DNA from 3 places in the Variovorax sp. J22R115 genome. Region 1 is predicted to be linked to each of the others. Evidence: predicted binding sites of a transcription regulator. Region 1 holds the regulator's gene; each other region holds the start of a gene.
The links. The regulator sigma-54, encoded in region 1, starts transcription at its own class of promoters, with help from an activator protein. The targets are predictions, from matches to a motif close to TGGCANGNAANCTGCTTT.
Positions count from the first base shown of each region.

Region 1 (2,265 bases):
GCGTGTGGAGCGCGAAATCGCCGCCGGGCATGAGACGGAAGCCGCTCAGGTCCGGGTCGGGCTGGGAGGCCTTGGCCATGCTGCCGAGCGCGGTGTCGGCCGAGGCGGCGATCGCGGTGGAAGGCGTGCGTTCGAATTCGTCCGGCAAGGTCGCGCAGCCGGTCGCGAGCAGCAGCGCCATGATCCACACCCAACCCAGCCGCAACCCATTCGTGAACAGGGCTGGGCGACTTGTCATCGGCAATCGCCCTTCAGAGGGCCTTGCGCAGATTGGCGGGGGCGATGCGCAAGGCTTCGCGGTACTTCGCGACGGTGCGTCGCGCGCACTCGATGCCCTGCTCCTTCAGCATCTCGGAGATCTGGCTGTCGGACAGCGGCTTCTTGAGGTCTTCCGAACTCACGAACTGCTTGATGAGCGCGCGCACCGCCGTGCTCGACGCATTGCCGCCGGTTTCGGTGCCCAGCGCCGAGCCGAAGAAGTACTTGAGTTCGACGGTGCCGTAGGGCGTCGCCATGTACTTGGCGGTGGTCACGCGGCTGATGGTCGACTCGTGCAGTCCGAGTTCGTCAGCGATCTCGCGCAGCACCAGCGGGCGCATGGCGAGTTCGCCGTGCACGAAGAAGCTCTTCTGCCGTTCGACGATGGCGTTGGACACGCGCAGGATGGTGTCGAAGCGCTGCTGGATGTTCTTGATGAACCAGCGTGCCTCCTGCAGCCGCTGCGAGAGCGCCTGGCTGCCCTCGCCCTTGTGCTGCTTGAGCGCACCGGCGTAGATGTCGTGCACGCGCAGGCGCGGCATGACTTCGGGGTTGAGCATCACGCGGAACTTGGTGTGGGTGCCGTTGCCGACACGCGTGACGATCACGTCGGGCACGACCACATTGCGCTCGACATCGACAAAGCGGCGACCCGGCTTGGGTTCGAGCCGCGCGATGAGCTGCAGCGCCGCGCGCACTTCTTCCTCGTTGCTGCGGGCGAGCGTGGCCAGGCGCTTGAAGTCGCGCCGGGCAAGCAGTTCCATCGGCTGCTTGCAGATGGCGATGGCGGTCTTGCGCACCTGCGCTTCATCGTCGGTCTCATCCTCGTGCGCCAGGGCTCGCAACTGGATGGTCAGGCATTCGCCGAGGCTGCGCGCGCCCACGCCGGCCGGCTCCAGGCTTTGCAGCAATCCGAGCGCGACCTGGAAGTGATGCACGAGGTCATCGAACTGGTCGTTGTCGTCGCCCGCCAGGCCGGACGCGAGGGCGGGCAGCGAGTCTTCGAGGTAGCCGTCGTCGTTGAGCGATTCGATCAGGAAGCGGAGCGCGGCGCGATCGGTTTCGCTCAGGCGCAAGGCCAGCGCCTGACGGTGCAGGAAGGACTGCAGCGATTCCTGGCTGCGCGCAAGTTCGGTCGCGTCAGTGCGCTCGTCGTCGCCCAGGTTGTTGGCGCGCGCGGGGGCGTCGCCGCCCCATTCGCTGTCGTCGGGGGCGAGGTCGACGGAACCGTCGCCTTCCCAGTCGGGCTCGCCATCGGCCGTATCGGCGGTGGCGACTTCGGAGTCGCTGGTGGTCGCGACCGCGGCTTCGGAGACGGACGCCGAGGCGCCGGGCGTGAAGTCGCTGTCGCCCTCGGCCAGTCGATCGTCGTCGCGCACCTGCGCATCGGCCGTCTCCAGCCCGAACTCCTCGCGCGTGGCCTCTTCGGCCGTGCGTTCGAGGAACGGGTTGTCGTCGAGCATCTGCTCGACTTCCTGGGTCAGCTCGAGCGTGGAAAGCTGCAGCAGCCGGATCGACTGCTGGAGCTGAGGCGTCAGCGCGAGATGCTGCGATACGCGCAGCGAGAGACCCTGTTTCATGGAGAACCGAAAACCCTCGCCTTAGGCATGGTCACATGCGGAAATGTTCGCCAAGGTACACGCGGCGCACCTCGGCGTTGTCGACAATCTCCGCGGGCGTGCCTTGTGCCAGCACGTGCCCGTCGCTGATGATGAAAGCGTGATCGCAGATGCCCAGCGTTTCACGCACGTTGTGGTCCGTGATCAGCACACCGATGCCGCGTTCCTTCAGGAAGCTGATGATTCGCTGGATCTCGATCACCGCGATGGGGTCGATGCCCGCGAAGGGCTCGTCCAGCAGGATGAAGCGCGGCTGCGTGGCCAGGGCGCGGGCAATCTCGACGCGCCGTCGCTCTCCGCCGGACAGCGACAGCGCCGGCGAATCGCGCAGGTGGTCCACGCGCAGGTCGGCCAGCAGTTCGGCGAGACGTTCCTCGATGCGCTGCTT
Region 1 covers NZ_JASZYM010000010.1:106,332-108,596, forward strand. The annotation lists gene QTI04_RS18710 (phospholipase D family protein) at 1-238, opposite strand, end outside; gene QTI04_RS18715 (RNA polymerase factor sigma-54) at 252-1,838, opposite strand; gene lptB (LPS export ABC transporter ATP-binding protein) at 1,870-2,265, opposite strand, start outside.

Region 2 (2,265 bases), on a different contig from region 1:
CCGTCGCCGGCGAAGAGGTTCTTGCCGTCCTTCCAGACCGACTGGTGCACGTGCATGCCGGAGCCGTTGTCACCAACGATCGGCTTGGGCATGAAGGTGGCGGTCTTGCCGTAGGCATGGGCCACGTTGTGGATCACGTATTTCTGCAGTTGGACCCAGTCGGCGCGCTGGATCAGCGTGCTGAACTTGGTGCCGAGTTCCATCTGGCCGGCGTTGGCCACTTCATGGTGATGCACTTCGACCGGGATGCCGAGCGACTCGAGCACCAGGCACATTTCGGATCGCATGTCCTGGAAACTGTCGACCGGCGGCACCGGGAAGTAGCCACCCTTGACCGCAGGCCGGTGGCCCGTGTTCCCGTGCTCGAATTCCTTGCCCGTATTCCAGGCTGCTTCTTCGGATTCGATCTTCACGGAGCAGCCGGACATGTCGTTCTGCCAACGTACGCCGTCGAACACGAAGAACTCGGGCTCCGGTCCGAAGAAGGCGGTGTCGCCCAGGCCCGATGCCTTCATGTAGGCCTCGGCGCGCTTGGCGAGCGAACGCGGGTCGCGCTCATAGGGCTTGCCATCCGAAGGATCAACCACGTCACAGGTCAGGATGAGCGTCGTTTCTTCGAAGAAGGGGTCGATGTTGGCCGTGTTCGGGTCGGGCATGAGTTGCATGTCCGATGCTTCGATGCCCTTCCAACCGGCGATCGACGAGCCATCGAACGCGTGGCCCGAAGTGAACTTGTCCTCATCGAACGCGGAAACCGGCACGGTGACGTGCTGTTCCTTGCCGCGAGTGTCGGTGAAGCGAAAGTCGACGAACTTGACCTCGTTTTCCTTGACGAGTTTGAGTACATCGGCGACGGTCTTTGCCATCAGGTTCTCCTGGTTTGGATAGTGGTTGGAAGTACGGGTATTCCGGAATGCAGTTTCTGTGCCATTGTCACTGCAGCCGAGGGGGGTGTGGCGCCGCCGCCAGACCCCAAAAACAGGCGAGTTGTAACCAAATTGGTGCGGACGAATTCAACGCACCATTTCGGGGCCGAGACGCGCTTCAAAGGCGTGCAGACCCGCCAGCAATTGCGAGTAGGCGGGTCCGATTCTGTCGGCGTCGCCCTTGACGCCGAGTTCGATGTGCCGTCCATGCTCGGCATGGTCGACGCTCGGGAGGCTGAACACCTTGATGCCGGGATGCGCTTGCTCGATGGCCTCCATCAGTGGCGTCAACGTGGCCTCCATGGCACCGTAGACGATCACGGATCTTTCGGCGACTCGGCCGCGGGCGAAGAGATCGGCATAGCGCTCGTCGAGCACCGATTCGATCATCGGCCAGGCCATCACCGGGAAGCCGGGCACGAAGTGCACGTCGCCCACGCTGAACCCGGGGATCTTGTTGTAGGGGTTGCGGATGATCTTTGCGCCCAGCGGAAAGACGCCCATGTTGAGGCGGTGAATGTTGTCCGGCCGGTCGGGCTCGTAGACCGTCCCCTGCTCGCGCGCGGTGTCCTGCATTCGCTCGCGGATCAGCGCCTCGGCCTCGGGGTGCAGGCCGAGCGGGACGCCAAGGGCGGCGGCCGCGCACTGGCGCGTATGGTCATCGGGCGTGGCGCCGATGCCGCCGGTCGAGAACACGACGTCGCCGGAAGCGAAAGCGCGCGCCAGCGCCGCCGTAATGCGCGCCGGCACATCTCCAACGTACTCGGCCCATCCCAGCTCCAGGCCGCGCTCGGCGAGCAGTTGAATGGCCTTGGGCATGTGCTTGTCGATGCGCTTGCCGGAAAGGATTTCGTCGCCGACGACGATCAGACCGAATGAACGACTCATGGGGCACCCCATTGGCTTGCGGCAGCGTTGGCATCGGCCAACTCGACCGCAGGTGGTGAAACAGCCGCGGCGGCGCGCTGCATTCGCAGTTGCGCCAGTGCGTCGAGGCAATAGTGAGCGAACCACAGCGCGGAGAACGCGAACACCAGCGTGTAGATCCAGATCGCGATGGGCACGAGCACAAAGAAGGCGGCCGCAAAAAGCAAACCCGACGCCCAGACGATGGCCGGCGCCGCGCCGAGATAGCCGCACAGCACGCCGACACCGAGTAGCGGCAATCGGTGCTTCCGCAGCAGTTCGTCCCGCTCCTCCGGGCTCGCATGCTCCGCGAGCGCGTCGAAGCTCATCACGCGATAGGTCAGCCAACCCCAGATGAGCGGCGGAAGGATGAGCACCAGCGGGGGGATGAGCCAGAGCGGCATCGACACCACGAGGGCCAGCATTGCCAGCA
Region 2 covers NZ_JASZYM010000009.1:165,151-167,415, forward strand. The annotation lists gene glnA (type I glutamate--ammonia ligase) at 1-866, opposite strand, end outside; gene QTI04_RS17480 (molybdopterin-binding protein) at 1,014-1,814, opposite strand; gene QTI04_RS17485 (EI24 domain-containing protein) at 1,811-2,265, opposite strand, start outside.
Region 2: the regulator sigma-54 is predicted to act here: its motif matches at 913-930, upstream of glnA (type I glutamate--ammonia ligase).

Region 3 (2,265 bases), on a different contig from region 1:
TTCCTTCTGCAGTTGCCGCATCGCAGGGCTGCGGCCGATGAGTCCGCGCGCGCGCGGCGCCGCCGCCAGCCGGTATCCCTCGGCGCGAAGGCTTTCGTCGCGAACGCGCGTCTTGAGTTGCTCGACGTGGCCCGCGACGCTGACCGTCGCAGCGGCGAGGCTGCCGAAGGACTGCAACACCTTCAGGTCGACGCGGGAGAAGCGTTCCGGCGCCAGGTCGTCGAGTGTCAAAAGGCCCCATGGCTTTTCGTCGACGCGGATGACGCAACCCACGCAGTCGTGCACGGGCAGATGCCCCTTCACGCCTTCGACCAATCCGTCATAGGGGTCGGGCAGGCTGCTGTCGGCCGGAAATCGCAAGGGGCCATCCGCTTCGAGCAGGGCGGCGAAGCGCGGATGCTCTTCGACGCGGAACCGACGGCCCAGCGTGTCGCTGCTCAGGCCGTCCACGGCCAGCGGCAACAGCCAACCGTCATCGAGGCGCAGCAGCGCCGCCGCGTCGCAAGGGAGCAGCACCCGCAACGCCTCCAGCAGGCGGCGATAGCGTTCGGCGCTGGGCAGTTCGCGCGCGATGTCGGCCACCAGCGGGATGATGGCCTGGAGCAAGGGATGCGTTGTCATATTGACTCTGTTCGTGTCGACATGACGGTATCCTATGCGTGTCAACAAGACATCGTTGGCGCCCAAGTCTTTGATTCACCGGGAACACCAGGCTGGAACGGGGATTGCAATGAAGAAGCCATCACCCTCCCACAATCGAAAGACTCCTTCATGCTGTCCGTCTCCCAAAAGGCCATCATCACCGCCACCGTGCCCCTGCTCGAAACAGGTGGTGAAGCCCTCACGACGCACTTCTACGCCATCATGCTGGGCGAGCACCCCGAAGTCCGCCCGCTCTTCAATCAGGCCAACCAGGCGAGCGGCGATCAGCCCCGCGCGCTCGCGAACGGCGTGCTCATGTACGCGCGCAACATCGACCGGCTCGAAGCGCTGGGCGACCTGGCGACCCAGATCGTCAACAAGCACGTCGCCCTGCAGGTGCAGCCGGAGCACTACCCGATCGTCGGCGCCTGCCTGCTGCGCGCGATCCGCGAAGTGCTCGGCCCGCAGATCGCAACGGACGAGGTCATCGAGGCCTGGGCCGCCGCGTACGGACAGCTTGCCGACATCTTGATCGGCGCCGAGAAGCAAGCCTACGACGCGAAGGCCGCAGCGCCCGGCGGCTGGCGCGGCGGGCGGGACTTCAAGGTCGTGCGCAAGGAAGTCGAAAGCGACGAGATCACTTCCTTCTATTTCGCGCCGGTCGACGGCCAGCCCGTGCTCGACTTCGAGCCCGGCCAGTACATCAGCCTGCGCCTGGTCTTCGATGGCCAGGACATCCGCCGCAACTATTCGCTCTCGGCCGCACCGAACGGCCGGACCTACCGTATCAGCGTGAAACGGGAGCAAGGCGGACTCGCTTCCAATCACCTGCACGACCAGGTGCAAGTGGGCAGCACGATCGAACTGTTCCCGCCCTCGGGCGCATTCACGCTCGCAGAGAGCGACCGGCCGCTGGTGCTGATCAGCGGTGGCGTGGGCATTACGCCGACGCTGGCGATGCTCGAAGCCGCGCTGAAGACCTCGCGCGTGGTGCACTTCATCCATTGCGCGCGCGCACGCGGCGTCCACGCGTTCCGCCATGCCATCGACGCGCTGGCACAGAAGCATCCCCAGCTCGAACGCTTCTACTGCTACGACGAGGCGCCCGAAGCGCCGGGCGATGCCGACGCGCCGCACGCGGTCGGCCGGCTCGACGCGCAGAAGCTCGCCCAATGGCTGCCGGCCACGACGCGCGACGTCGACGCGTACTTCCTCGGCCCGAAGCCGTTCATGCGGCAAGTGAAGACGGCGCTGCGGACGCTCGGCGTGCCGGACCAGCAGGTGCGCTACGAGTTCTTCGGACCGGCCGCTGCGCTGGAGTGAGCGCGGCGACGCTCAATCGGTGCGGCGGAAGAACGCATTCAACTCGTCGCCCCGCGCCGCTTCGGCAAACCCGAAGCGGCCGTTCTCCGCTATCTCGCGCGCGGCCCGCATGAAGCCGCCCCACGCGGAACGAGCAAGCGCACCGCCCACGCTGATGCGCCGGACACCCATCGCCGCGACATCCTGCAGCGTGAATTCGCTGGCCGAGCCGATCAGCAGATTGACCGGCTTCGGCGCCACGGCGGCCACCACCGCTGTGATCTGCTCCCGCGTGCGAATGCCCGGCGCATAGAGGCAGTC
Region 3 covers NZ_JASZYM010000002.1:154,902-157,166, forward strand. The annotation lists gene norR (nitric oxide reductase transcriptional regulator NorR) at 1-621, opposite strand, end outside; gene hmpA (NO-inducible flavohemoprotein) at 772-1,965, shown strand; gene QTI04_RS03665 (oxaloacetate decarboxylase) at 1,978-2,265, opposite strand, start outside.
Region 3: the regulator sigma-54 is predicted to act here: its motif matches at 715-732, upstream of hmpA (NO-inducible flavohemoprotein).